DNA from 2 places in the Sporosarcina sp. P18a genome. Region 2 is predicted to be linked to the other one. Evidence: predicted binding sites of a transcription regulator. Region 2 holds the regulator's gene; the other holds the start of a gene.
What was found. The regulator NrdR, encoded in region 2, represses ribonucleotide reductase genes. The targets are predictions, from matches to a motif close to AACACNATATATNGTGTT.
Positions count from the first base shown of each region.

Region 1: CSV75_RS04200 (vitamin B12-dependent ribonucleotide reductase) is a predicted target of NrdR. The motif match lies at 5,261-5,278, and genes of this name have one in related genera.

Region 1 is NZ_PDYQ01000001.1:841,357-856,707, reverse strand. Features, by position in the region: gene queC (7-cyano-7-deazaguanine synthase QueC) at 1-73, opposite strand, end outside; gene CSV75_RS04230 (DUF1801 domain-containing protein) at 596-1,027, shown strand; gene CSV75_RS04225 (DUF7010 family protein) at 1,109-1,657, shown strand; gene CSV75_RS04220 (aspartyl-phosphate phosphatase Spo0E family protein) at 1,854-2,018, opposite strand; gene CSV75_RS04215 (ATP-binding protein) at 2,457-3,722, opposite strand; gene CSV75_RS04210 (rhodanese-like domain-containing protein) at 3,782-4,177, opposite strand; gene CSV75_RS04205 (lipoate--protein ligase family protein) at 4,307-5,140, shown strand; gene CSV75_RS04200 (vitamin B12-dependent ribonucleotide reductase) at 5,304-7,865, shown strand; gene CSV75_RS04195 (carbon starvation CstA family protein) at 8,101-9,528, shown strand; gene CSV75_RS04190 (DUF1385 domain-containing protein) at 9,643-10,632, opposite strand; gene CSV75_RS04185 (hypothetical protein) at 10,755-11,180, shown strand; gene aroQ (type II 3-dehydroquinate dehydratase) at 11,251-11,697, shown strand; gene CSV75_RS04175 (M24 family metallopeptidase) at 11,691-12,752, shown strand; gene efp (elongation factor P) at 12,776-13,333, shown strand; gene CSV75_RS04165 (hypothetical protein) at 13,826-14,035, shown strand; gene CSV75_RS04160 (stage III sporulation AC/AD family protein) at 14,036-14,413, shown strand; gene CSV75_RS04155 (stage III sporulation protein AE) at 14,449-15,348, shown strand.
Region 2 is NZ_PDYQ01000001.1:241,926-257,276, forward strand. Features, by position in the region: gene mdh (malate dehydrogenase) at 9-947, shown strand; gene CSV75_RS01190 (MaoC/PaaZ C-terminal domain-containing protein) at 1,099-1,584, shown strand; gene CSV75_RS01195 (response regulator transcription factor) at 1,574-2,275, shown strand; gene pnpS (two-component system histidine kinase PnpS) at 2,276-3,691, shown strand; gene hflK (FtsH protease activity modulator HflK) at 3,761-4,738, shown strand; gene hflC (protease modulator HflC) at 4,735-5,754, shown strand; gene polA (DNA polymerase I) at 5,853-8,477, shown strand; gene mutM (bifunctional DNA-formamidopyrimidine glycosylase/DNA-(apurinic or apyrimidinic site) lyase) at 8,487-9,359, shown strand; gene coaE (dephospho-CoA kinase) at 9,372-9,971, shown strand; gene CSV75_RS01230 (glyceraldehyde-3-phosphate dehydrogenase) at 10,094-11,116, shown strand; gene nrdR (transcriptional regulator NrdR) at 11,233-11,703, shown strand; gene CSV75_RS01240 (replication initiation and membrane attachment family protein) at 11,736-13,097, shown strand; gene dnaI (primosomal protein DnaI) at 13,099-14,040, shown strand; T-box leader at 14,144-14,374, shown strand; gene thrS (threonine--tRNA ligase) at 14,421-15,351, shown strand, end outside.

The DNA.
Region 1 (15,351 bases), 600 kb from region 2:
ATAATAGGCAAGTGGTAGAATCTTGTCCGCCACTAAATACTACAACTGCTTTATTCACTCTACATTCCTCCATAGTTTTGTTTTTAGAGGGGATGGTTACGAACCCTCTGCAATAATCGAAGTCACTTACCTACATATAGCTAAGACACCTATGATTATCAATAGTTAAATATACACGTTACTTATACTTTTCACAAGTAGATTGAGAATGCTAACAGTAACTGGTATCTTTAATAAAACATGATGAAAGCTGAAGTTATATCCATGTTAGATAATATTTTTATAGATGCAACAATTCGGGGAGCGACAACAAAAGAGATTGATTTTTCGGTCATTTAAATAATACAAAGGCATATGTGTGATACTAACGTCATAAGAACGACGGTGCGATTTCCCTTTAATAAAATCAATATGCGATACCGGTGCTGTAATCAATAATCTTTTCTAATTTTCGATTAGTTGTATTTACAGAATAGTAGTAAAAGAATTAAAAATTGTGTATTCCAGTTAAGTTGGGAGGATCAGACAAGTAGTGATCTAGAAATCATTATAGGTTAAGCATAATTCAACGAAATAGTAGAATGGAGTGTATTCAATGTACGAATTAAAAACTAAAGAAACCGATCGTAGTGTCATTGAATTTATTGAGGAAATTGGTCAACCTAAAAAGCGTGAAGATGCTTTTAAATTAGTAGATATCTTCACCGAAACGACGGGGTATAAAGCGAAAATGTGGGGACCTAGTATTATAGGGTTTGGCAAATATCATTACAAATATAGTTCTGGTCATGAAGGGGATGCGCCAATCGTAGGTTTTTCACCACGAAAAGCCAAAATCAGTTTATATATAACACTTGAAAATGAAGAGCGAGAGAAACTACTGAAGGATTTCGGGAAATATACAACAGGTAAATCCTGTATATACGTCAACAAAATTGCGGATATTGAAATAGAGATATTAAGGAAATTAATAAAACAATCTGCGGCCTTTATTAAAGAAATCTATCCAAACACAGAAAAACTATAGAGTGGAATATGTGCTATAGATATCCATTGCATTATTTAGCGATGCTGTTTTACAAGGGAAGAGGAAAGGTGGAAGATTTCTTTGACGATATATGAGATGAAAAATGATTTATCGATTAAAGGGAGAAATGGGATCTCATTTATCCTATCTGCTAGTGTAATTTGGTTGATTATTACCATTATATTTATGCAGTCAATAGAAATAACTCAGAAAAATATGTGGATGCTTTTTTCAACAGGTTTAATGTTCCCGCTTTCAGTTGGTATTTCATATGTACTAAAGGCCGATTGGAAATTTAAAAATAATGCCTTAGGTAGTTTAGGGTTATATTTGAATCTAGCACAGATTCTCTATTTTCCGATACTTTTTTGGAGTATGTTAAAAAGCCCACAGGAAGCAATAATGATATTTGCCATTATTACGGGGGCGCACTTTTTCACATATGGGTGGTTTTATAATGCCAAACCTTATTATATATCGGCTCCAATTATTGCGATCGGCATAATGTTTTTAGGCCTTTATACAACGGCAGACAATCTATGGGTGATACCCCTCTCTATGGTTGGCGTATTATTACTATTAAGCATCGCACTACATATGGATTATAGAAAGGTAGTGAAGCGAATATGACTAATGTTTATTGGATTATTTTCCTTCACGCAATTGGTAGCCTAGCGATTTCCATAAAATCAAGTAATATTGAATGTCGAATTTAATTGAAGTCTTGAATGATAAAGTGTAGGCAATACAAAAAGACAGTTCCAAAATGGGAACTGTCTTTTTTTGCTTGGAACTATTATGGATACTATGTATGGGACTTCAATAGTTATGAATAAATTCCTTGCACTCTGTTCAATAGGCTATCCAGTCGCTGGCTACTTCTCACCACGCTTGGATGTGTGATTCCCAAGAACTCGGCTTTCTTATACATGATAATTCTTTTTACTTCAATTCTTAACATGAGTAGTTTTTTTTCAATAGATTTATTCATTTTCTTCCTCCGTAATATATATTACGCTTCAAGTCATGTGGCGGTTATCTCGTTCGTCATAGAAGCAACTTTCTTATCATATATAAAGCGAAATGAAAAGTATGTCGCATTTTGACTGACTACTATATTGTTTTGAGATTATGACGGAAATGTGTATAATGATTGATAATTCAAGCATTATGAGGGGAATAAAAAACCTTTGAATCGACACTACTGTTGTTTTATGTATAAATCACTGTAAATAATAGACGCTTACTACTATATACATGTCATCATATATAATTACTACATATACAAGCCATTGCGGTCTTTGAAAGTAATGCGCTTTTTTGTATGGAGATCAGAATCTATAACTAGACTGAGTGACACCGCGTAAAATTATTCATAACCAAGGAAAAGAGGTTGTCTTGAACAATTCAAGGCAACCTCTTTTTCGTTTTAATAACCTATTGTTGAATCGGTTTCCCATTCGTCACGAGTAGCTTGTCGGTGCTGCTTCTGTAACTGGCGGATTCGTTCTACATATTGAATGTTCTTCTCATAATGGTAAGTAAGCGCAATCGACATATATAATTCATTCAACTGTGATACCGAAAGGCTTTTTGTCTGCTTCGCTATTATTTCAATTTGTTCTTCCGAAAGTATCTTTTTGCGATCCAGTTTTTCCATGTATAGTTTACGAACTTCTCGTGTCGGGGATTTGATTTCATATGTGCTGTCAAATCGGCCTGCACGGTTGATGAGGGCAGGGTCAATGCGTTCAGGATAATTGGTCGTACCAATGATGAATAGGCCGTCACGGACATGTACGCCATCTAGAATGTTCAGGAATGTGCTTCTCATATGTTCAGGCATGGAGTCCATATCTTCAATGACAAGGATGGCGGGTGCTAGGCGTTCGACTGTAGTGAACACTTCTTGTACGGAATGACTTCCTGTGAATTCCGTGATTTGCCAGTAGACGACAGGTGCGTCAGTTGTTCCGGTGATGGAACGCACAAGCGTCGTTTTGCCGTTACCCGGAGATCCGTAGAGCAAGATCCCTCTTTTATATGGCAGCCCGTATTCTTTAAAGAAAGCCCCACCGTCTCGGAAGAATTCATCGATAGAACGAAATAGATCATTTTTCAAATGTTCATCGAGCAGGACGTCACTGCGCTCGATTTGTGTGCCAGCGCCATACGTCTTTTTTTCCATACCTTCTTCCGTATCCACTAAATACGTAATATTCGTTTTCATCGCTTCTCGTTGTAGTTGATTCAGCACTTCGATGAAATCTTTGACGTGACTGGCAGATGGCGCAAATACTGTATGCTCTGACCAAGTGGAGCCTGTTGCGACATAATAGCTAATATTGGCGATGGCGATTTGATGTTCTGGGAAGAATAGCAACTGATTGTCAATGGTTTCAGCGCCTTGTAATGAAAATGCATCAGTTGATACGTCTTGCTGAATCTTTTGTGTCGGCAATGTGGCGTAGATATGACTAAGTGATTCGTAAGGCAGTTGTTTGCGATGAATCAATTCGGGAAGCATCGTTTCTGTGTAAGAAGCGAATTCATCGACTTGGATGATTTGCCAATCGGCGGGTGAACGTTGTTGAAGTGTGTCAAGAATCGCTTCAATTACAACACCGTAATTGTGATAATGTGTCAATTTTTCGTATTGTGCCGAATGAAGTGGAATTAAAAAAGATGGTTTCATTACTAAAACACTCTCCCTATAAATAAGTAGATCCTCCTTTTTAAGGAGGATCTACAATGTTATTTTGTTTTAATTTTACCTGACCACTGTTTAAATCCACCGCGTAGCTGATAGATTTCTGTACAACCTTTTTTCTTCAAGAACAGCGCTGCACGGCCTGTCCGGCTAGTGTTTTGGTCATAAAGATAAATGGGTTTATCGGGGCGGATTTCCTTATAGCGCTGTGAGAACTGTGTAAATGGAATATTACGCGCACCTAAAATATGTCCAGCTTCGAAATCTTTTGGTTCACGCACATCGATCAATTGTGCTTTGCGATACCCTTTAATAAACTCTTCTTGTGTCAGACTGGTCAATGCCTTCCCGACCCGTATGTATGTTATAACGAAATACAAAATGACCGCGAGCACGGCTGCTCCCAAAATATAATAACTCAAAAAAACTTCCCCCTTCATCAATATCTCTATTATAAAGATTATCTGGCATCAGTTCAATCCTAATGATAAAATGAAATGCGTTATTGTTTTTTTCATTGACGATTTCCTATACTATAGGTGGAGTATAAACACGAAGGAGAATAGATTATGACAAAAGCCGTGTGGCATTATGTAGACTCTGGGAAATGTAGTCCTTCCTTCAATATGGCGCTGGACGAAGCGCTGCTTGACTTACATAGCCGAGGTGAAATCGGACCGGTTCTGCGTTTTTATGAGTGGGAACCCGCTACATTATCGATTGGGTACTTCCAGCGTATTGAAAAAGATATCGATATGGAAAAAGTGAAAGAACTTGGGCTTGGATTTGTCCGAAGACCAACAGGGGGACGTGGTGTCCTGCATGAACATGAGCTTACATACAGTGTAATTGTTAGTGAGAAATACCCAAATATGCCGGAAATGGTGACAGAAGCATACCGTGTGATTTCTGGCGGATTGCTGCAAGGATTTCGTAATCTAGGGCTTCAGGCAGAATTCTCGATTCCGGATCAAGAGATCACAGCGCAATTACGAAGTCCGAAGAGCGGTGTTTGTTTTGATGCACCAAGCTGGTATGAACTTGTCGTCGAAGGTAAAAAGGTTGCCGGCAGTGCCCAAACACGTCAAAAAGGCGTGATTTTGCAACATGGGGCAATTTTGATGAGCTTAGATGTCGATAAATTGACATCTATTTTTACCTATTCATCGCCCGCTTTGAAAGAACGCGTACGTAGAACGTTGCCGGATCGCGCAATTGCGATTGACCGATTGACGGACCGAGAGATTTCAATAGAGGAATGTAAACAGGCCTTTTCTAAGGGATTTGAAGCGTCGCTCGACATTTCATTGGAACCACTTGAATTAACACCGGAACAGCTTGCTTTGGTCCATCAAATTGAAAAAGAGAAATATGCCAATGATGACTGGAATTTCAAAAAATGAAATTAGTACTTTGGTTTTATTTTTTTGTTGAAATGTCGTAATATCAACGATTTTACGTTTTTGAAAAATACATGTCGATTGATATACTATTCAATATGTAGTAGATTATTTAATAAGCTAAACACTATATATAGTGTTTGGAGCGTTATGAGGAGGATGTTATATGGTTACGATGTCAAAACAAGGCGAACCAATGCTCGATAAGCAACAGCTGAATGAGGATATTGCGAATTTCCCTCAAGTTCACCCGGTTACCGAGGATATGAAGCTGACTCACAGCGGAGTATCACGTCTAGTAATGATCGATCGGTATTCATTTAAAGATATGGAAAAGAAGTCATTAAAAGAAGGCGATTTTGTCGTTCTTACAGTGAGAGAAGATCCAAAGTTCCCCGCTCGTGGGTTAGGTTATATTACAAAACTTGATAAAGCGAACGGAAAAGCGGAGATCTGGATCGAGCCAGAATATCGTTCATCGATCGATGATTTGGACGAGCAACAAAAAGGAATAATTACACGTCCTCTTGAAGTGATTGAGAAGCCGCTGGAAGTGTTCTACGAGCAGATTGCGAAACGTAATGCGACTGGGCTTGCAACTGTTGAAAAGACGGAAGATAGAAGAACGCAGTCGTATAACATGTTCTATGATCAGTTGAAAGCATTGAACTTCATTCCAGCTGGTCGCGTGCTGTATGGCGCAGGATCGGATACGGATGTCACGTTCTTTAACTGTTATGTGATGCCCTTTGTACCCGACTCCCGTGAAGGAATTTCCGATCACCGCAAGCAAGTGATGGAGATTATGAGCCGTGGTGGCGGTGTAGGAACGAACGGTTCGACATTGCGTCCACGCAACACATTGGCACGCGGTGTCAACGGTAAGTCATCTGGATCAGTTTCATGGCTGGATGATATTGCGAAGTTGACTCATTTGGTTGAGCAAGGCGGATCAAGACGTGGGGCTCAAATGATCATGTTATCAAACTGGCACCCGGACATTTATGAATTTATCATTTCCAAAATGCAAAATCCGCGAATTTTGCGCTATTTGATCGAAAACACAGAAGACGAAATGATCAAGAAGTTGGCAGATGAGAAACTAAATTTCAAACCTTTGACAGCACAAGAAGAAGCGATGTATCAAGGCATCACAAACTATAAACAAATCCCAGGTCAAGGTGGTTTTAACGCAGCGATTATCCGTGACGCTGAGCTGAAGCTTCAGGATGGCGGAACGTACACCGTTCATAATCCAGAATTCCTGACAGGAGCGAATATTTCCGTAACATTAACGGATGACTTCATGAAAGCGGTAGAAGAAGACGCGGATTACGACTTACGTTTCCCGGCAGTCGAAAATTATTCTCCTGAACAGATGAAGTATTATAATGAACAATGGCATGAAGTTGGCGATGTACGCGAATGGGAACGTCTAGGTCACGAAGTTCGTGTGTACCGTACGATTAAAGCCCGCGCACTATGGGATTTAATTAATATTTGCGCCACGTATTCAGCGGAACCAGGCATTTTCTTCATTGATAATGCAAATGACGACACGAATGCGAAAGCGTACGGACAGCAAGTTGTAGCAACGAATCCGTGTGGTGAACAACCACTTGCACCTTATTCTGTCTGTAATTTAGCTGCTGTCAATCTTGCTGAGATGGCAGACAAAAATACGAAGACGGTTAACTTTGAAAAGTTGAGAGAGACGGTACGTACTGGTGTGCGTATGCAAGATAACGTCATCGATGCTACACCGTACTTCCTTGAAGAAAATAAAGTACAAGCTCTTGGCGAACGCCGTGTAGGTCTAGGTGTGATGGGGCTTGCTGATCTTCACATCTACTGTGAAAAAGAATACGGCTCGCCTGAAGGAAATCAATTAGTGGATGAAGTATTTGAAGCAATTGCGACAACTGCTTACCGCGAATCGATTGAATTGGCGAAAGAAAAAGGAAGTTTCCCGTTCCTAATTGGTAAAACGGATGAAGAAACGAAAGCATTACGTCATGCTTTCATTAATTCTGGCTTTATGAAGCGTATGCCGGAAGATATTCGCGAAGCGATTTTGGAATATGGAATTAGAAACTCCCATTTATTGACAGTTGCACCAACTGGATCCACTGGAACCATGGTAGGAGTTTCAACTGGGTTAGAACCTTATTTCTCATTCACATACTACCGCAGCGGACGCTTAGGGAAATTCATCGAAGTAAAAGCAGCGATTGTAGAAGAGTATTTACAGGCTAATCCTGATGCAGATCCGAATAACTTGCCAGACTGGTTTATTTCTTCAATGGAATTATCACCAGAAGCGCATGCAGATGTGCAGTGTATCATTCAGCGCTGGATCGACAGCTCGATCTCTAAAACTGTTAACGCACCACGCGGCTATACAGTGGAGCAAGTCGAGAGTGTGTACGAGAGATTGTATAAAGGCGGGGCAAAGGGCGGTACAGTATACGTCGACGGTAGCCGTGATGCACAAGTACTAACTCTGAAAGCGGAAGATAATATTCCGGATACAGAAGAAGTAGTCGAAGTGACAGAACAGCCGAAAGTCGTGCTCGTTAATACGATCCAAGCATTACGTTCTACAAACGTCACAATCGGTTCAGAAGTGGGCGACACATGCCCGGTTTGCCGACAAGGTACAGTAGAAGAAATTGGTGGATGTAACACGTGTACCAATTGCCAAGCACAGTTAAAGTGCGGTTTATAATTCAATGCTAGACAAAACCCCGAATGCTCTTATGCATTCGGGGTTTTGTGCTTTCATAGGTAAGGGATAACAGCCTTCTCTTGGAAGTAAATATCATATTCATAATAAAAATTAAATTATTTCAAAAATCTATGTTGATATAATTTTCAAACTATTATATACTAAGTTGAAAATTGTTTGATATTCTAACTACCTATCAGACAAATACATAAAAAGACGAGAAAGAAGGGGTTTCATGCTGACATTTTTATCATCCATCGTCTTATTAATCATTGGTTACCTAACATATTCGAAAGTGGTCGAAAAGGTATTTGTGATTGATGATGCTAGGAAAACGCCTGCCTATACACAGGCTGATGGGATGGATTACGTGCCGATGAGTTGGTGGAAAGGCTGGTTGATCCAATTACTGAACATCGCAGGCTTAGGCCCAATATTCGGGGCAATTGCGGGCGCGTTATATGGACCCGTCGCATTCCTTTGGATTGTGTTTGGTAGTATTTTTGCAGGAGCTGTTCATGATTACTTTTCTGGCATGTTATCTCTAAAACACGGCGGTGCTCAATTCCCTAAAATTGTAGGAGAGTACTTAGGAGATTTCGCCAGACGTTTCATCAATGTGATTTCAATCGTTTTAATGGTTCTTGTGGCGGCCGCCTTTACTGCGGGTCCAGCGCAACTTATTTCATCCATTACACCGCTGTCATTTATCGTGTCACTTATTATTATATTTGGTTACTTCGTATTGGCGGCTATATTGCCGATCAATAAAATTATAGGCCGTTTATACCCAGTGTTTGGGGTAGTGTTGATCGTGATGGCAGTTGGAATCGGTGGCGCATTATTATTTGGTCCTGAAAAAATCCCGAATTTAACTTTACAGAACTTACATCCTGGAGAGTTGCCAATTTGGCCGTTGCTGATGGTAACGATTTCTTGTGGAGCTATCTCTGGTTTTCACTGTACGCAAAGTCCAATTGTTTCCAGAACGATGAAAAAGGAGTCGGAGGGCCGGAAAGTGTTTTATGGCGCAATGATTGCGGAAGGTATCATCGCAATGGTGTGGGCTGCGGCAGGTATGACATTCTTTGGTGGTACGGCAGGATTGCAAGGAGCCCTGGCTGCGGGTGGCCCTGCAGGTGCAGTAAACGAAATTTCGAGCACATTACTAGGTTCGTTCGGTGGGATGTTGGCTATTTTAGGTGTGATTATTTTGCCGATTACAACGGGTGATACAGCTCTTCGTTCAGCGCGTATGATTTTCACGGAAGCGACATCCAAGTGGTTGAATCCCAATAAAAAGTGGGTGGTCTTGGCTAGTACATTGCTATTAGGTGTACCGATGTTCTATCTATCCACAATCGACTATTCGTTCTTGTGGCGGTATGTTGGCGGCACGAATCAACTGGTAGCAGCCATCATGCTTTGGACCGCAACCTCTTATTTAATCAGAGAAAAGCGAACTCATTGGATTGCAGGAATTCCTGCACTGTTCATGACTGCTGTCGTCGTGACGTACTGGATGTATGCTCCTGAAGGTCTACATCTTGACTACGCTGTATCTGTAGGTACAGGAATTGCAGTTTCAGGTGCGATTGGTGTGTTTTACATACTGAAAGTCATTCAATCGAAACAAGTTCCAGTTATTGTGAGTGAACAATAGAAAAAAAGGGCCTTTAGCGAATGTGCTAAGGGCCCTTTTTACTTTCATGAAAATTATTGTAAAAATAAGAGCCTCGAACATGTAAAAAATACATTCGAGGCTCTTTGTTTACTCTTATGAAAGAAGAGGTTTTGGCTCATTCTCTTCTTCGGTTTCTGCTGCTAGTTGGGGATTCAACACACCTACTCCGTGTTCTTCCACTTCCAATAATTTTTCGAAAGAAGCAATGGCAACTTCTACTTGCTTGTCGTCTGGCTCTTTTGTTGTTAATAATTGCAACCAAAGCCCAGGGTATCCTAGATAACGAAGTACCGGTACGTTGCGCACCGCATTCGTCAACTGTAATACTTCAAATGATATGCCGAGCACTACCGGAATTAACAAAATCCGATTGAGGACGCGCAACCAAAGTGGGTCGGTTGGAACTAAGAAGTAGATGAACATTCCGACGATGACCGTGAACAAAATGAAACTACTACCACATCGATAATGCAATCGGGATTGCGACTGTACATTTTCTACTGTCATTTCCATATTACTTTCGTAGTTATTGATGACTTTATGTTCTGCGCCGTGATATTGGAAAACTCGCTTGATCAGCGGTGTCATAGAAATCAATCCGATATACGTAAGTAACAAGAATAGTTTAAAGAAGCTTTCGATCATAATTTGTGCCGTTTTGCTAGGTGCCACGGATTGAAATAACTCCGCTAAGAAAACGGGTACAAGTGTAAAGACGAACTTACCAAAAATAAACGACAACACTCCGACTGCCGCCACTCCAAGCATCATGACTAGTTTCGACGTCTCTTCTTCTTTAGCATGTTCCTCTTCTTCGCCAGGCATCACATCGTAGCGATCACTTGCAAACGTCAAATGCTTAGAACCATTACCAGCCGATTCGATTAGCGCGACAATACCGCGAATTAAAGGGATTTTTTTTAATTTGGTGCGTATAGGATGCGATTCTCTCGGTACATGGTAGTACTCGATCGTATCATCTTTACGGCGAATGGCTGTCACCGTATCCTTCTTTCCACCGAACATTACACCTTCTATAAGTGCTTGACCTCCGTATGCTGGAGGAGTTTTCTGTTGGCTCATAACATACCCACACTTTCTGTCGTAAGAAACGATATTCCCATTGTACTAAAAAAAGTGAAATTGCACCATTGAGATGTTTAAAAAGTTATAAATTGCCCGACACTGGAATGGGAGGTATTGTCATGAAAATTACATCAACACATGTGTGGACAGCTGTTGTGGCTGCGGTACTATCTATCATTTCACTGAAATTCCTAAAAGTTTTCAAATTTATAAAATGGTCACCAATAGGCTGGACAAAAAAACTTCATATGCTTACGACTTTTCCTGGCTGGTTTAAGTGGGTGATATTGGGAGTCATCTGCTTCTTGCTGTTTTTTATCCTGTACTTTATTGCACGTCTGACGATTAAGATTCCACCCACTGTATCTTCATTGATCGTCACAATAATTGTAATACTCTTCATTGAATGGATGATCCACGTCAAAGTGGATTTGACAATGACACAGTTCATTAAAAAAATATCGATACCGTTTGCTTGTTTGTTTGCGATGATCTTCCGTTTCGTCATCGGAACATCTGTCTACATGAAAAAAACGATAGGCTAGAACAGTATTAGTATGTCCCGCTACCGCATTGTGCTAAAATAGGAAAGAAAAATGAGTGGGAGGGGATTTAATGGAACTGTTACTCTTAAATGGTCCAAACTTGAACCGATTGGGCAAAAGAGAACCGGATATTTACGGGGCGGAGACACTTGCAGATATTGAAAGTCGAATTCAGCGTCTAGCGGATGAATCAGACATCACGCTCGCGTGTTTTCAATCCAATATAGAAGGTGAGCTCATTAATAAGATTCATGATGCCGGGGATCGAGAAATTGATGGCATCATCTTCAATCCGGGCGCATTTACACACTATAGCATTGCGCTTCGTGACGCAATCGCCTCTATTTCCGTTCCGGTAATTGAAGTCCATATCTCAAATATACATACTCGTGAAGAGTTCCGCCACACGTCTGTCATTGCGCCTGTTGCAGCAGGGCAATTGTGCGGTTTTGGAACAGCGGGCTACGATCTTGCCTTCCAAGCGTTTTTGTTAAAACGAGAGGAGAGAACATCTTGAAAATAGAGCAATTAAGAAAATTACTAAAAGAACAGCAACTTGATGCATTAGTCATCACAAATCCGTATAACCGTCGCTATATGACAAACTTCACGGGATCTGCTGGGACTGCAATTGTTTCACAAGATGATGCAGTATTCATTACAGACTTCCGTTATATGGAGCAAGCCAATGACCAACTAAAAGGCTATCGCATTGTCCAGCATACGGGCACGATGCTCCAAGAAGTTGCGAATCAAGTAAAAGAAATGAAGATTGATACACTAGGCTTCGAAAAAGAGGATCTCAGTTATAGTCAGTTTGAGATGTATAACGAACAGATAAAAGCGAAACTAGTGCCTGTCGCAGGTTTAATAGAGAAATTACGTTTAATTAAGACACCGGAAGAAATCGAAGTGTTGAAGCAAGCAGCAGCCATCGCGGACGCGGCATTCGTTTATATATGTTCGGTCATCCAAGCAGGTAAAACGGAGCTAGAAATCGCCAATGAATTGGAGTTTTTCATGCGGAAACAAGGTGCGACATCCTCCTCATTTGACATAATTGTCGCTTCTGGTGAAAGAGGGGCTTTACCACATGGGGTCGCATCTGATAAAGTGATTGAGACAGGTGATTTAGTTACAATGGATTACGGTGCCCTCTATAATGGGTATATCTCGGATATTACGAGAACCGTTGCGATCGGTGAGCCTTCTGCTAAACTTCGTGAAATCTATGAAGTTACGTTACGTGCCCAAGAACTGGGTGTGGAACAAATTAAGCCCGGCATGACTGGTATCGAAGCCGACGCAATTACACGCGACTATATCAAGTCCAAAGGGTATGGAGAGGCATTTGGTCATTCAACCGGTCATGGGATCGGCATGGAAGTTCACGAAGCTCCAGCCTTATCATTCCGTTCTAAAACGGTGCTTGTACCGAATATGGCGGTAACCGTTGAACCAGGAATCTATCTTCCTGGTATAGGTGGCGTGCGGATTGAAGATGATATACTAATTACAGAAACAGGTAATGAACGTTTGACAAAGTCTACTAAAGAACTGCTTATTTTATAATCGGTTAAAATGGAGGAATACGAATGATTTCAGTAAACGAATTTCGTACAGGATTAACAATTGAAGTTGATGGTGACATTTGGCGCGTAATGGATTTCCAACACGTAAAACCAGGTAAAGGTGCAGCGTTCGTTCGTTCGAAACTGCGTAATCTTCGCTCAGGGAACGTGAATGAAAAGACATTCCGTGCGGGAGAAAAGGTAGAAAAAGCACAGATCGATAATCGTAAAATGCAGTATTTATATGCTGACGGTGATATGCACGTATTCATGGATAACGAATCTTACGAGCAGATCGAACTATCTGAAAAGCAACTTGAATATGAACTGAAGTTCTTGAAAGAGAATATGGAAGTTCACGTCATCACATATAAAGATGAAGTACTTGGTGTTGATTTGCCAGTGACCGTTACGCTTGAAGTAGCTGAAACAGAGCCTGGAATTAAAGGCGACACAGCGAGTGGCGGTTCGAAGCCAGCTAAGATGGAAACTGGCGTCGTTGTACAAGTGCCATTCTTCGTTAACCAAGGTGATATGTTAGTCATCAACACAGAAGAAGCGGAATACGTTTCCCGCGCATAAGTAAATACTTATTCAGGATGTCCCAGTAATGGGGCATCTTTTTTTGTCGTGGAAATGAGTTCGAATACAAACTAACCTTCAATGTGAAACAATAAGTGACTTCCACTTAAAAATTAGGGATTGAAGCGAGAGCCGTAGCGAAGTACGGCTTTTGCGAGCATAAGCGAAGCGTTGGGAGCATTTCTTTGCATTTCAGGCGGCGACTCCCGATGGATCAGCCCGACAGGTGAGACAACTAAAGGGAGCAAGAGCGGTAACGAAGAACGGCTTTTGCGAGTATAAGCGATGCGTTAGGAGCACATCTCTGCACTAGCGACCTAGTTGGCTCACCGCGGGCCCATGGGAAAAAAGCGTCGGCCTAGAGCGCAAATCCCCACCCCAATAAAAACTCCGCCTAATCTCTTTCAATCCGCAATGTCCTTTATACATTTATACTTTTGCATATCTAAGAAGCCTACTTCATAGAGTGGACTATGGAGGAGGCGTAGCGGGATGGAACTGAATGACTTATTGCGCATCGCCGGCGTCGGGTTGGTGATTGGGGTACTTCACGTGTTCTTCGAGCAAACAGGCAAGAAAGAGTTCTCATTTTTCCTATTTTTTTTAGCGTATCTGTACATCTCGATCGAGTTGCTGATGTTCCTTAGAATATTCTTTACGGAGATTACGGAATTCTTTAGCTGGCTATCCATGGCGATGTAAATGGCAATTCTCTTTCAATTATTTGTCGTGTATCTCTTGCTGCTTCTGCTTTCATTTGCCGCACCTGCCTTGCATCCCATTCTTTATACCACGCTATTCTTACTGGTTACAGTGTATGTATTATTCACGGTCCTTGTACCTTTTGGATCGACATTGTTAGCGTTGACGGAAAAGTTACCGTCGCCTTATGCGACGCTACTAGTGGTGAGTGCAGGTCTGTATTATGTGGCGGAAGTTCTGTCGCTTCAGATGAAAGATGAGGGGTACGGAGCATTCGGGCAGTTGTTTCAGACCAGCATGAAAGTAGTCATTATGACATTGTGGCTGCCGTATATCACGCAATTGATCGAGACAATTCACGCGTTCATTCCCTGGTGAACGAATCCTAACAATAATGAATGGACGAGACAACTATGTTGAATATTCTGCAGGAAAGTATCGCGGGTATCATCGGACCATTTTTCTTGTTGCTCATCATGTTGCTCATTGCTTCTCTTGTGGATTTCTTTCTTCCGGCGTTTCAAAAGTGGACGAGGTTTCTGTTGCTCATCCTCATTTTAGTATTGCTGATTGAGCCAGCCAAGGAAAGTTTTGAGCAGATCCAAGTCATTACGCATACGATTGCTTCATTATTCCTTGGGATGTATCCATTAATTGCTGCGATGATTTTGGCTTCTGGTGCAACGTTTGGCGTCTTGAATTTCCAACCCGCTATGTTGTTATTTGCGCAAGGGGCTGTCGTTTTTGCAGACAAGTTCCTATTGCCGGTGTTATTAACGGCGCTGTTGTTCGATATCTTCACGCGATTGGTACCAGAAATTGCCTTCACGCGAATGGCGGATTTATTGCGTACGTCATTGCTTGCGTTTGTTTCCGCCATGGTGGCAGCGTATTCCATTTTTATTACAGCGGGTGGCGCGCTGTCTTGGACGATGAATGGAGCTATGAATGAGCCGTTGAAAGAGCTGATCAAGAATAACATTCCTGTCATCGGTTCATTGTTGACAGATACACTCGGATCAATCGGACGTTATTCTTCCGGCGCCACGGCTTATATGAGTATTTGGCTGCTCGTATCGATCTGGACAATCGCGCTATTGCCAGCAGTTAGAATTCTATGTATTGCCTTTATGTTTAGATGGACAGCGGCAATCATTGAACCATTTTCGCAAAAGGAAGTGTGCGGTTTACTAGACGATATTGGTCGTACGTTGTTTGTTTTATGCGCCATTTCATTTTTGCTGACATTCGCTTTCATCTATACAACGATTTTCATTGTGACGTTCATTAAACTGATGACGTTCGGGAAATGAGGC
Region 2 (15,351 bases):
AGTTTTACATGTCATTGAAGCGTAAAAAAGTATCGGTTATCGGATCTGGTTTTACTGGAGCAACAACTGCATTCCTTTTAGCTCAAAAAGAATTATGCGATGTCGTCATCGTGGATATTCCATCAATGGAAAATCCGACGAAAGGCAAAGCATTGGACATGTTGGAAGCTGGTCCGGTTCAGGGGTTTGATGCCAACATCATCGGTACATCCAATTACGAGGATACAAAAGATTCGGATGTAGTGGTCATTACTGCGGGTATTGCGCGTAAACCTGGAATGAGCCGTGACGACTTAGTACAGACAAATCAAAAAGTCATGAAGTCCGTAACAGCTGAAATTGTAAAGTATTCTCCTGATACGAAGATTATCGTTCTGACGAATCCAGTGGATGCCATGACGTATACTGTGTATAAAGAATCCGGATTCCCTAAAGAACGTGTGATTGGTCAGTCGGGTGTACTGGATACAGCTCGTTTTCGAACGTTTGTCGCACAAGAATTGAATCTATCCGTGAAAGATGTAACAGGATTCGTTTTAGGTGGCCATGGAGACGATATGGTGCCTCTAGTGCGTTATTCGACTGCTGGTGGTGTGCCTCTTGAAAACTTGATCTCTGCTGGTCGTCTGGAAGAGATTGTAGAACGTACACGTAAAGGTGGAGCTGAAATCGTCAATCTGTTAGGCAATGGGTCTGCATATTATGCGCCGGCTGCTGCATTGGTTGAAATGACAGAAGCTATTTTGAAAGACCAAAAACGTGTATTACCATCAATTGCGTTTCTAAAAGGCGAATATGGTATGAACGGTATTTATTTAGGTGTTCCGACTGTATTAGGTGCGAACGGTATTGAAAAGATCATAGAACTTGAATTGACTGACGATGAGAAAATGGGGCTTCAAAAGTCCGCTGATTCTGTACGTACAGTCATGAGTGTTCTATCGTAAAATTTTAGGTTGGGGATCGGACAGCTATGTAGCTGTCCGATCTTTTTTCTCGTTAGCTCGATTTTTCTTGGGTGGATTGTTATAATTTAATTATTGAAGTAATTTTCAGCTTTTTTTCAAAGATGACTTTAGAAATATAGGAGGGGTTTGTTTGTTGAAAAGTAGACGGAAATTGATAGGGAAAGATATCACAGAGTTAGAAATCGGTGAGAGGTTACACTTAACCGAGAAAATAGAAGATAAAGATTTGATGCTATACCTGGGATTAACGAATGATGCCAATCCGCTTTATTTGCAACATGATTATGCAGCGGAGACGATATATGGACAGCCGATCGTTCCACCCATTATGTTGACGGGTATCGTAACAGCCGCCATTTCGAAACATATGCCAGGACCAGGCGCACATATAATCAATCAGCAACTACATTTTCCTAAACCGGTCTATCATTACTCGATAGTCGAATTCGTTCTGGAAGTCACGAAACTTGAAGTTCAGTCAAACCAAGTAACGATCCAAGTAGATGCAACCGATCAGGAAGGCGAACGCATTATGAGCGGGGAAGTAGTAGTGATCGCTCCACAAAAGCTTCCTGTCAAACTGGCACTAACAAAGGAATCGCCGGATGGGAATTAAACAGCAAAAGATTTTAATTGTGGAAGATGAACAATCTATACAAAAACTACTTGAATTCACATTGCAGCAAGCGGATTATAAGACGGTACTTGCAAATGATGGCGAAGAAGCCGTGGAAAAAGTATTAGACGAACAACCCGATTTGATTATTCTAGATTTAATGTTACCGAAAATAGACGGATTAGAAGTCTGCCGTATGCTGAGAAAAGAGAATATTGAAACGCCTATCATTATGTTAACTGCTAAAGGGGAAGAGATGGATAAAATCGTTGGTTTAGAAATGGGTGCCGATGATTATATGACCAAGCCTTTTAGTCCCCGAGAAGTTGCAGCAAGAGTTCGTGCAGTTCTCAGGCGTACAGGTGAGCGTAACCATGTGCAGGAAAAGAAATTGGTTGCGGGACAGCTGACAGTGTACCCGGAACGCTTGGAAGTGTACTTGGACGAAAAGCCGCTAGAATTTACACCTAAAGAATTTGAGTTGCTTGTTTATTTCATGAAGCATCCAAATCGCGTGTTCTCTCGTGATCAGTTGCTACAGGCAGTCTGGAATTACGAATTCGCAGGAGATTCTAGAATTGTGGATGTACATGTGAGCCATCTGCGCGATAAAATCGAAGAAAATACGAGGAAACCGCGCTATATTAAAACGATGAGAGGCGTCGGTTACAAGTTCGGGGAGCAAAACTAGATGAAGTACTATTACACACGAATTTTAACTGCATCCGCCATCATTTTATCCATTCTATTAATTGTGCTAGGAATTATCTTAGGACAATTTTTTCATTTATTTGGAGAAAATGTGGATGCAACAATACAACAAACCTATTGGGTCTACTTACTGTTTACACTCGTTTTAGTATTTGTTGTCACGATGTTCGTTATGGCAAAAATCCTTCAGCAGTATGTTCAGCCGATTGATCACTTCACAGGTGTTATTCATCAATTGGCACGAGGCAATTATCAGGCGCGAGCGCATAATGAAGACTCGGAAATCAATCATCAACTGACGAATTCCATCAATGAAGTCGCGCAGAAATTACAAGGAAACTCTGCACTTCGCGCAATGGAACAAGAGCGCTTAAAGACATTGGTCAGTAGCATTGGTAGCAGCCTATTGATGTTTGGCAGGCAAGGTGCAATCAACTTGGTCAATCGCGTGTTTGAAGAAACCTTCCATCGCGATGGAGAAGAGCTAATGGGAAAAACGTTTAAAGATATTGGATTGCCAGCGGATATTGAAAGAGAAATTGAAACCATTTTTTTAACAGAGGAAGTACGTTCATTCCAATCTCAAGTAGTACTTAAAGAAGGCATCCGCCATTTAGAAGTATACGGCGCGCCTGTTATAGGTGAAAACGGCAACTGGCTCGGAATCGTTATTATCATGCATGATATTACAGAGTTGGTCCGCCTGGAACAAATACGTAAAGATTTCGTGGCGAATGTGTCCCATGAATTAAAAACACCTGTTACGTCGATTAAAGGTTTTTCGGAAATGTTGCTTGACGGTGTGGTGGAAGATCCTGTGGTAAAGAAAGATTTCCTAGAGATTATGTATAAAGAAAGTAATCGTCTGCAATTATTGATTGAAGATTTATTGCGATTATCTAGCATGGAACGTGGAAGCTTTGAAATTACACGAGAGCCTGTGGATGTTATTGAAGTAGTCGAGCAATCCATCAAAATCGTTCAGGCAAGAGTACAGGAAAAAGATATGCAAATTGATTTGCATATGCCAGAACAATTCATAATTCCTGCAGATCATGATCGTTTAGTGCAAGTCATGGTGAACTTATTGAATAATGCCATTGCCTACTCGCAAGAGAAAACGATTGTGACGGTCTCTGTAGAAGAAATAGAAGGAAACGTGGAAATCACGGTTCGCGATCAAGGGATTGGCATCATGCCTTCAGAGTTACCGCGACTATTTGAACGTTTTTACCGCGTAGATCGTGCGAGAAGCAGGGAATCAGGTGGTACAGGATTAGGTCTAGCGATTGTGAAACACATTGCTGAAGCGCATCAAGGCACTGTCACAGTGGACAGTGAAGTGGGTGTCGGCACTGTTTTTCGTATTCATTTACCCATTGATGAACAAATGTAGTATAGAAAAATGAAACTTACTCGACTACTGTTCCGTACAGTAGTCATACATAGAAAAGGAGGAACAGATATGAGCACAAAGAGGATCCTGGTGACACTAGGCTTGTTTGTCACCGGCTTATTACTTTTATTGATCGTCTTTACTACGTGGTACACAGTAGATGAATCTGAACAAGCTGTCGTCATTTCATTCGGTCAAGCTGGCGCACCCGTGACGGACTCTGGTCTACATTTTAAATTACCTTGGCCGATTCAGAAAACAGAAATCTTATCAAAAGAAACGTACAGCATTCATTTCGGTTACAAACAAGATAAGTCAGGTGAAATCGTTGATAAGGAAACAAAGATGATAACAGGGGACGAATATATCGTGCTGACCGATCTGACAGTGCAGTGGCGTATAGTGGATCCAAAGAAGTATTTATTCAATGCAGAAGACCCCATTGAAATCTTGAGAGATGCGGCATCCGCTTCCATACGTTCTGTCATCGGTAGTTCCACAATTGATGCAGCGCTAACGGATGGGAAAGCAGAAATTGAAGCAAAGACTCGTGAGTTATTGACTAGTTTGGTAGAGAAATATGATATCGGTATAGCGGTACAAGGCGTGAAGTTGCAAGATGTTGAATTACCCAATGCAGAAGTACGTGCAGCATTTACCGCTGTAACCGATGCGCGCGAAACGAAAAACACGAAGATTAATGAAGCGAAAAAGTACGAGAACCAAAGAACGAAAGAAGCAATTGGTGAACGTGACGCAATCAAATCCCAAGCGCAAGGGAAAAAGACGGCACGTATCGAACAAGCGCGTGGTGACGTAGCGGTATTCAGTGATTTATATAATGAATATGCGAAAAGTAAAGATATCACTCGTGAGCGTTTGATCATTGAGACGCTAGAGCAAGTGTTACCTAAAGCAAATCTGTATATTATGAACGACAGCGGAGAAACGATGAAGTATTTACCACTCCAACAGCTGCAAAAAGATCAGCCGCCTATAACGGGAGAAAAGGATAAGTCGGCTGAAAAAGGAGGGAAAGCTTCATGAGTAACGAACAAAACCCTTTCAAGAAGATAGAAGATGCCCTTAAGAAGATGGGGGAAACCGACCAAAAAAGAAATGCTCAGAAACCAGAAGCTGATCCCAAAGTTACGCAGATTCGACCGAAAAAAGCGTTTGATATGAAAAAGTATACAAAACTCATTATCTCATTAACAGTCGTTTTTGCGATTCTGGTGATTCTGTTATCCAACTTATTTATCGTCAAAGAAAATGAATACCGGGTCGTCCGTCAGTTCGGTGAGATTACACGAATTATCGAAAAGCCCGGAATGCATATGAAAATACCATTTATTCAAAGTGTCAGTACGTTGCCGAAAAACCGAATGACTTCTAACGTATCAGAAGCTGAAATTAATACAAAAGACAAGAAACGGATTATCATTGATAATTATGCAATATGGCATATTACAGATCCCGCTAAAATGATTTCCAATGCACGTAATATTGTCAATGCCGAAGCTAGAATGGAAGAATTCATTTATTCTGTAGTCCGTAATGAAATGGGACGTCTAGATTATGTCAATGTTGTCAATGATGAAGACTCTTCTCGCGGAAGCTTGAATGACGATGTGACGGCCAAAGTAAATAAGTTTTTGGACGATGGGAATTATGGCATTAAAGTAGTGGATGTTCGTATGAAGCGTATTGATTTACCTGAAGAAAACGAACAGTCTATCTACACACGGATGATTTCAGAGCGTGATTCGACTGCACAATCCTACCTTTCTGAAGGGGATGCAGCGAAGCAGAAGATCGAAGCAGAAACGGACCGTGTAGTTCAGGAAATGTTAGCAAAAGCGAAAAAAGAAGCCGCAATCGTCACTGCGCAAGGTGAAGCGGAAGCGGCAAGAATTTATAACGAGGCGTATGCAAAAGACCCAGAATTCTACAAACTTTATAGAACACTTCAGTCTTATACGAAAGTCGTGGATGACGAAACGATGATCATCCTACCAGCTGATTCTCCATATGCCGCGCTATTAAGCGGCAATATCGAGTAATCATAAGTGCGTCATTTTCATTCGAGTTGCCAAACGTGGTAAACTAGATGAAAATGACGTTTTTTTATAGTGACGAATATAAAGGAGTGGGATGGATTTTGACGAAAAAGAAAGTCGTCTTATTGGATGGAAACAGCTTAGCCTATCGTGCGTTTTTCGCTTTACCGTTATTAACGAATGAAAAAGGTGTGCATACAAACGCGGTATATGGTTTTACTATGATGTTAGAGACCATCTTAGCGAATGAAAAACCGACGCATGTGATCGTAGCGTGGGATGCAGGAAAAACTACATTCCGCCACAGTACGTTTACAGAATACAAAGGTGGACGGCAAAAAACACCACCAGAGCTTTCGGAACAGTTCCCATATATTCGTAAACTAATTGAAGCGTTCGGCATCACGCAGTATGAACTCGATCAATATGAAGCGGACGACATTATCGGGACATTGAGCAGAGAATGCAGTGATGTAAAAGCGGAAGTCGTCATCATTTCTGGAGATAAAGATTTAACGCAACTGGCGAATGATCAGACGACGGTATGTATTACAAGAAAAGGCATTACCGATCTTGAAAAATACACACCTGCGCATATTGAAGAAAAATATGGTCTTGCACCACTACAGATCATCGACATGAAAGGTTTGATGGGCGATGCGTCCGACAATATCCCAGGCGTACCTGGTATTGGCGAAAAAACTGCGATCAAATTATTGAAGGAATACGGTTCTGTAGAGGAAGTCTATGAATCGATAGAGCAAATTACCGCAAAGAAAATGAAAGAAAACCTCGTGAATAATAAAGATCAAGCATTCATGAGTAAAGAACTCGCGACGATTGAAGTACACGCACCGATTACTGTGTCATTGAAAGATATGGACTTTGTCGGACGCAACGAAGAAGAAGTTATACAACTATATAAAGAATTACAATTTAAATCATTGCTTGAAAAGATGGATGTAACTAGCGAGGTTCAACCACTAGAAGAAATCAACGTCCGCATGGTGGAAGAGATTACTTCTGAAATGCTGACGGATACGATGTCTCTGCATGTCGAGATTGACGGTGATAATTATTTATCTCAAGATATTTTGGGTATCGGTCTTTCAGATGACACCGATACGTATTTCATTTCTACTGAATTAGCGACTACATCGGATCTCTTTAAGAACTGGATTGCAGACCAGACAACACGTAAATTAGTTTCCGATTCCAAATCAGCTTATGCAGCGATTGCGCGCCTTGGCATGGAACTAAATGGTGCAGAATTCGATCTCATGCTGGCGGCATACATCGTCAATCCTTCATTCTCGACGAATGAAGTCTCCGAAATCGCACGTTCATTTGGCTACCATGGTGTAGAAAGTGATGAAGTGGTCTACGGTAAAGGGGCAAAACGAACTATACCGGCATCTGAACAACTTGCCAATCATACTGCGAGAAAAGCACATGCGGTGTGGGAGCTGTATCCAGTTGTCACAAAACAGTTGGAAGACAATGAACAGCAAGACTTGTTCCATGACCTCGAATTACCGTTAGCAAAGATACTCGGAAAAATGGAAGTAACCGGTGTGAAAACGGACGTGGATGTGCTAAAGACGATTGGTGAGCAGTTATCGGAACGTCTGGCGGTAATTGAAAAGACGATTTATGAAATGGCTGGCGAGAAATTCAATATTAATTCCCCTAAACAGCTCGGTGTCATTTTATTTGAGAAAATCGGATTGACTCCTATCAAGAAAACGAAAACGGGTTACTCGACAGCTGCTGATGTCCTAGAGAAGCTCGAAAGTGAACATGAAATCATTCAACATATTTTACTATACAGGCAGCTTGGTAAATTAAATTCAACCTATATTGAAGGCCTCACAAAAGAAATTCACGAAGATGGAAAGATTCATACACGATTCCAGCAGGCTTTAACACAGACGGGAAGATTGAGCTCGATCAATCCGAACTTGCAAAATATCCCAATTCGTTTGGAAGAAGGGCGCAAAATTCGTGCAGCTTTCATTCCATCTGAAACAGATTGGATCATGTTTGCGGCTGACTATTCACAAATTGAACTGCGTGTACTTGCACATATTTCGCAAGATGAAAAATTAATTGAAGCATTCCGCGAAGGTGCGGACATTCATACGAAAACTGCAATGGACGTTTTTGGTGTGAAAGAAGAGGATGTCGATAGCAATATGCGTCGCGCAGCGAAAGCTGTCAACTTTGGTATCGTCTATGGCATCAGTGATTTTGGATTATCACAAAGTTTAAATATTACCCGTAAAGAAGCAGGGACATTTATCGATACGTATTTGGCAAGCTTCCCAGGCGTCAAACAGTATATGGATGATAGTATTACCGACGCCAAGCTAAAAGGCTATGTGACGACACTATTGAAACGTAGACGTTATTTACCGGATATCACGAGTTCGAATTTCAACTTGCGAGGTTTTGCGGAGCGTACGGCGATGAATACACCAATTCAAGGAACGGCAGCAGACATCATTAAACAAGCGATGATCGATATGGATGCCAGACTTGAAAAAGAAAATATGCAAGCGCGTATGTTACTGCAAGTGCATGATGAATTGATCTTTGAAGCGCCGATGGAAGAGCTAGAGAAATTAAAAGAAATCGTACCGGAAGTGATGGAACAAACCATTCAACTCGACGTTCCGTTGAAGGTCGATTGGAATTATGGCAAGTCTTGGTACGAAACAAAGTGAGTGATATACATGCCAGAACTACCGGAAGTAGAAGGAGTGGTGCGTGATCTCGCACCGCTCGTGGAAGGGCGTACGGTTAAGCAACTTTCTGTATCGGATACCGTGGTCATTTCTAAAACAGCAGGAAAAGAAACGATTATCAAAGGTAAATCTGTAGAAGACTTTCTTCACGGCATGGAGCACATGCAAATTGAGAAAATTGTGCGTCGCAGTAAATATATTTATTTTTATTTAGTGAAGGAAAACCAACCATACCTACTCGTCAGCCATCTTGGCATGACGGGTGCATGGTTTGTCGTGAACTCTCTTGATGAAATTACAGAAGACAAGTTTCGGAAACATGCACATGTCTTTTTAGAAATGGAAGATGGCGGATTACTAGTCTACTCGGATATACGAAGATTCGGCGAAATGCGTCTACTGCAGACGGAAGAAGATTTCCCTCCTTTGTTAGAGATGGCACCCGAACCTTTTTCTGAAGAAGCGCTGGACCATTTTTTATCGATGGCAGAAACTCCGAAATATAAAAGAAAACCTATTAAAGAAGTGATCATGGATGGGAAAGTCATTTCGGGATGCGGCAATATTTACGCTACAGAAGCGCTGTTTCATATGAAAATTCATCCGGGTCGTACAGCGGAACGGATTAGCAGGAAGCGTAAAATCTTATTGTTTGAAGAGATTGTACGCGTTTTGCAAGAAAGTATCGACGCGGGGGGCAGTACAATATCCGATTACCGTTCAGTTAACGGCAATGCGGGAACGATGCAAGATCGACTGCATATGTACGGTAAAAAAACATGTGTAACATGCGATACACCGACAAAAAGTAAGCAGATTGCGGGCAGAACCTCTGTCTATTGTCCAGCATGCCAAAAATAAGGAGTGGTGAACGTGATTATCGGATTGACGGGAAGTATTGCAAGCGGGAAAAGTACTGTAGCCAATATGTTGCGTGAAAAAGGTTACCCTATTGTCGATGCGGATGTCATCGCGAGAGAAGTTGTTGAGCCAGGTAGCCCATTGCTTGATAAGATTCAACAGACTTTCGGTAAAGAAGTGTTACGCGAAGATGGCACACTAAATCGCGAACAGCTCGGCGCCATAATTTTTGGTAATCAAAAGAAACGGCAACAGTTAAATGAATTAATGCACCCTGCAATCAGGGGGCGAATGGTCAATCAGAAAGAAGACTATTTAACTCAAGGCTATCAAACCGTCATTATGGACATCCCGTTACTTTTTGAAAGTAGACTGCAGGATTATGTAGAAAAGATTATCGTCGTTTCGGTCACGAAGCAAATTCAAAAGCAAAGACTGATGGCTCGCAACGAATGGACAGAAGCAGAAGCGGATGCCAGAATCGCATCGCAGTTGGATATGGATAGCAAAGAACAAGGTGCTGACGCGGTTATATACAATAACGAGACACTAGATGAAACGGAAAAACAGTTGGATGCAATCCTCGAAAATTGGCAAGCTGTGCCAAGATAATGGCTGTAGGGAATTAATTTGTGAATTTAATGTGTAATAGTGTTGGCATAAGGATAAAATATGTTATACTAATGAACGATTAAAGATATAAAGTATAACATACATGCAGGAGGATCCCTTTAATGACTACAAAAATTGCAATTAACGGACTTGGCCGTATTGGACGGATGGTATTCCGCCAGATTATCAAAGAAGATGATGTTAATCTTGTTGCTGTCAATGCGACATATCCCGCTGAAACAATTGCACATCTCTTGAAATATGACTCAACACACGGAGTTTTCGATGGTGAAATCGTAGCAGAAGAAAACGCAATAATTGTCGATGGCAAACGTGTACAATTAATTTCTGAGCGTGACCCTTCGAAATTACCTTGGAAAGAACTGGGTGTAGATATTGTTATAGAATCAACAGGCGTATTCAACTCCCGTGAGAAAGCAGCACTTCATTTGGAATCCGGAGCAAAGAAAGTAATTTTAACAGCTCCAGGTAAAAATGAAGACGTAACAGTTGTCATCGGAGTAAATGACGACAAATTAGACGTCAACAAACATAGTGTAATTTCTAATGCTAGTTGTACGACAAATTGTTTAGCGCCAGTTGCAAAAGTATTGAATGATGAATTTGGTATTGTAAACGGCTTAATGACAACAGTACATGCCTATACGAATGATCAGAAGAACCTAGACAACCCACATAAAGATTTGCGTCGCGCGCGTTCTTGCGGAGAGTCCATCATTCCTACTTCAACAGGTGCTGCAAAAGCTTTATCTCTTGTACTCCCTGAACTTGAAGGGAAGATTCATGGTCTAGCATTGCGTATCCCGACACCGAACGTATCCCTTGTGGACTTGGTAGTGGACGTAGAAAAAGATGTGACGGTTGAAGAAGTGAACAATGCGTTCCGTAAAGCTGCAGAAGGCCCGATGAAAGGTATTCTTCGCTTTACTACAGAACCACTTGTATCGATCGACTTCAATACGACAACAGAATCCGCAACACTTGACGGACTTTCTACTATCGTTATGGGCGATCGTAAAATTAAAGTGCTTGCATGGTATGATAATGAATGGGGTTATTCAGCACGTGTTGTGCAATTGGCGAAAAAAGTCGCTTCTGCATTAACTGACAAAGTAACTTCTTAATGAATGAATCGGCACTTCATCTTACAGGATGAAGTGCTTTTCCATGTCCGTTTGTTGTTGTATGGATAGTTTCTGTTATAATGAAAAGTACTAATGAATATGCGGAGGAACTAACTATGTTATGTCCAGCTTGTCACTACAACGGAACACGTGTAATTGATTCACGGCCCGCGGAAGAAAATCGCTCCATTCGACGAAGACGTGAATGCGAAAAATGCAGTTTTCGTTTCACGACATTTGAAAAAGTGGAGCATTCTCCGTTAGTTGTCGTAAAGAAAGATAAGACGCGAGAAGAATTCAGCGGTGAAAAGTTGCTGAGAGGATTAATTCGCGCTTGTGAAAAACGCGCGGTACCGATCGAGCAATTAAAAGATATCGTGGCGTCTATCGAAAAAGAACTAAGAAGCTCAGGAAATGTCGAAATAGATTCCGAACAAGTGGGAGAAATGGTGATGGAACGATTAGTGGATGTGGATGAAGTTGCCTATGTACGATTTGCATCTGTCTACCGCCACTACAAAGACATCACAATCTTCATAGACGAGTTGCAACAATTGCAAAACAGGAAAGATGAAGAACAAGAGTAAGTTGTAATCTAGAAGGGGAGGCGATTGTTAAAATGCTTTATACAGAGTTGCAGCCTGTCGATTCCTTCGAAGTAAAGTTAGCACATCCTTTTTCTGCATATGATCGGCAGATGCTAACGCTTTTTTATCAGCCACTGATCGGTCCCGAAGCGGTCAGTCTGTTTATGACACTGTGGACAGATGCGGAAAGCAGAGAACCGCAAGAACATACCCACTATTATTTGATGAATATGTCTTCTTTCCCACTTCAAACCATTTTTGAAGCAAGGATTTCGTTAGAAGCTATTGGGTTATTACGTACGTATAAGAAAAAACAAGAAATAAATAAGCGGTCTTTCCTCTACGAACTATTACCGCCGCTCGATGCACCTTCTTTCTTCAATGATCCGCTTCTATCAACGTTTTTGTTCAGTAAAATCGGAGAGCAACCTTATCGTCAGTTGCGTGGTCGGTTTTTAGAGGAGCCTATTGCGAAAGAGGAGTATCAGGATATATCACGGACATTTTTAGATGTCTATACACCTGCAAGAGGTGATCAAGCGATGGAATTGACTGCCGGCATCCAATTTCAAGGGAAAAGTGAACCGCCTGGCATACCGTTTTACGTATTGAATTTTAATTTCGATTTATTTTATAACGGACTATCCGATCAAATGATCCCTAAAGCTTCGTTGCGCAATATTTCTCAGGAAATGATTGCGATGCTGGCTTTCTTGTATTCACTCAGTCCACTTGATATGCAAAAGGTCGTAATGATTGCAATGGATGAAAACCATCAGCTGACAGAAGAAAAAGTTCGTAAGGCAGCTGCGGAATTTTATAAGATGAATACGTCCAAGCAACCACCAAAATTACAGTCGGTATTTACACAACCGATCGTCGATGAAATGCCTAAAGAGAATATGAGCCGTGACGAAGAATTACTATTCTATTTGGAACATACACCACCAAAAGAGATGTTACGTAAAGTAAGCAAAAAAGAACCATTCCTTGTAGATATTCAACTGGCTGAACGATTAATCAATCTGCATAAATTCCCGGTAGGTGTCGTCAATGTCTTGCTACAATATGTAATGCTACGTAATGATGGAAAAATCACTAGTAGTTTTGTGGAACGCATTGCTTCACATTGGGCGAATAAACAAGTAAATGATGCGAAAACGGCTTTGAAGTTATCAAGAGAAGAACATGATCAATACATGAAATGGCTTAAAGAAGGCAAGCAATCAACGCCTAGAAGCCGAAAGCCAACCAGGGAAGAAAAAGTTCCAGAATGGTTTTCAAAGCGCGATAAAAAGAAGAAGAAATCCGAAAAACCTGATGACTTCAATGTAGAGGAAGAACGCCAGAAGTTATTGAAAGAATTGGGGATTCAAGAATCAGAGGTGAAATAATATGGAACGAATTGGGGATGCGATGAAACGCGTAGTGAATGCTCCTTCGTTAGCTCAGAAATACGACGAGCTTCGAACAGAAGTGATGGAAGACCCGGCTGTACAAAAATTTATTAGCGATCATTCCGATGAAGTCAATACAGAAGTGGTCAACCGCAGTCTAGGTAAATTATATGAATTTACATCGGCTTCACACGCATGTGAGCGCTGTCCGAATCTTGAAGGGTGTATCAATGTCATGAAAGGCTTTGAGCCGAAACTAGTCATAGCACAGCGCCTGATTGATATTGATTACGTAGTCTGTCCTACTAAGCAGTTGGCAGATGAACGTAGAAACATCTCGAAAATGGTGAACAGTATGTACATGCCTAAAGAAGTGATGGAAGCACGCCTATCTGACGTGAACTTCCTCTCAGAAGATAGTCGCGTGATCGTCATGCGCGCGGCTAAAGACTTCCTGAATCAAATTGAGTCGACTGGTAAGGTCCCCGAAAGAGGCTTCTATTTATTCGGTAACTTCGGTATTGGAAAATCATTTATTTTAGGCGCGTTGGCGAATGAATTGGCAACTAGACGTATACAGACTGTTGTCGTGTATGTGCCAGAGTTCCTGCGTGAAATGAAGCAATCTATCCAAAACCAAACATTGGACGAAAAAATAGAGTTTGTAAAAAGGGCTCCTGTCTTGATGTTGGATGATATTGGGGCAGAAACGATGTCAACATGGACACGTGATGAAGTGCTAGGCACGATTCTACAGTACCGTATGGCGGAAAAACTACCTGTATTCTTCACATCCAATTTTGATTATAATGAATTGGAACATCACCTTACAACGAGTCAGCGCGGGGAAAAAGAACCTATTAAAGCTGCACGAATTATGGAGAGAATCCGTATGGTTAGCCAACCATTCAAACTGGGTGGGGAAAACTGGCGGGATTAATCTTTCTTCATAAACTTGCTTTGTTGAAAGAATGAATAAATTACACTTGCAATTATGCTCAAACTTTTCTATACTATTACACAGTTCAACATTCATAACATGTTAAAATGCATCGAAGAGGACAATGATTTATTATTCACCTTTCCAGAGAACAGGGGCATGGCTGAAACCCTTGTAGGCAGAAGATAAATTTACCACCTCCGAGCAGCATCAGTGAAATGTAGTAGCTGGTGACGGTAACGGCCTGTTAGCCGATCGAAAGCTTCGGTCTTTTCGTGTTTTTGCGAATAGAAGGAAGAAGGGTGGAACCACGAGCTCAAGCCTCGTCCCTTTAGGGATGGGGCTTTTTTGCGTTCAAAAAAAGAAAGGGAGTCATACACATGCCAGAAAATATTCATTTAACATTTCCAGATGGTGCAGTAAAAGAGTTCGAGGATGGCGTAACAACAGAAGAAATTGCGGGCTCCATCAGTCCCGGATTGCGTAAGAGCGCATTGGCGGGAAAAATTGGAGATCAACTGATCGATTTGAAATCACCAATTCATACAGATGGAGATATTAGTATCATTACTCCAACGTCAGATGAAGCATTGGAAATTCTGCGTCATAGTACGGCTCACCTTTTGGCACAAGCCGTCAAACGCAAATTCCCGGATGCGAAACTAGGAATAGGACCTACTATCGAAAATGGATTCTATTATGATATCGATTCGCCTACACCGATCACTGCAGAAGACTTACCCGAATTAGAAAAGGAAATGAAACGCATCATTGGCGAAAACTTGCCGATCATTCGTCACGATGTATCCCGTGCTGAAGCCGAAAAACGTTTCAAAGAAATTGATGATGAATACAAATTGGAACTTCTTGAAGCCATTCCTGAAGATCAACAAGTATCCATCTATGAACAAGGTGAATTTTTCGACTTATGCCGTGGTATCCACGTCCCATCTACAGGTAAACTGAAAGAATTTAAACTGTTAAGCATTGCAGGCGCTTATTGGAGAGGGAACTCTGATAACAAAATGCTTCAACGTATCTACGGAACAGCTTTCTTCAAAAAAGATGAGCTGAAAGAACATTTGCGTATGCTTGAAGAAGCGAAAGAACGGGATCACCGTAAAATCGGTAAAGAACTGAATCTCTTCACGAATTCACAAAAAGTTGGACAAGGTCTTCCACTATGGTTGCCTAAAGGCGCTACAATTCGACGCGTAGTAGAACGTTATATTGTAGATAAAGAAGAAAGACTAGGCTATCAGCACGTCTATACTCCAGTACTTGGAAGTGTAGAACTCTACAAAACTTCAG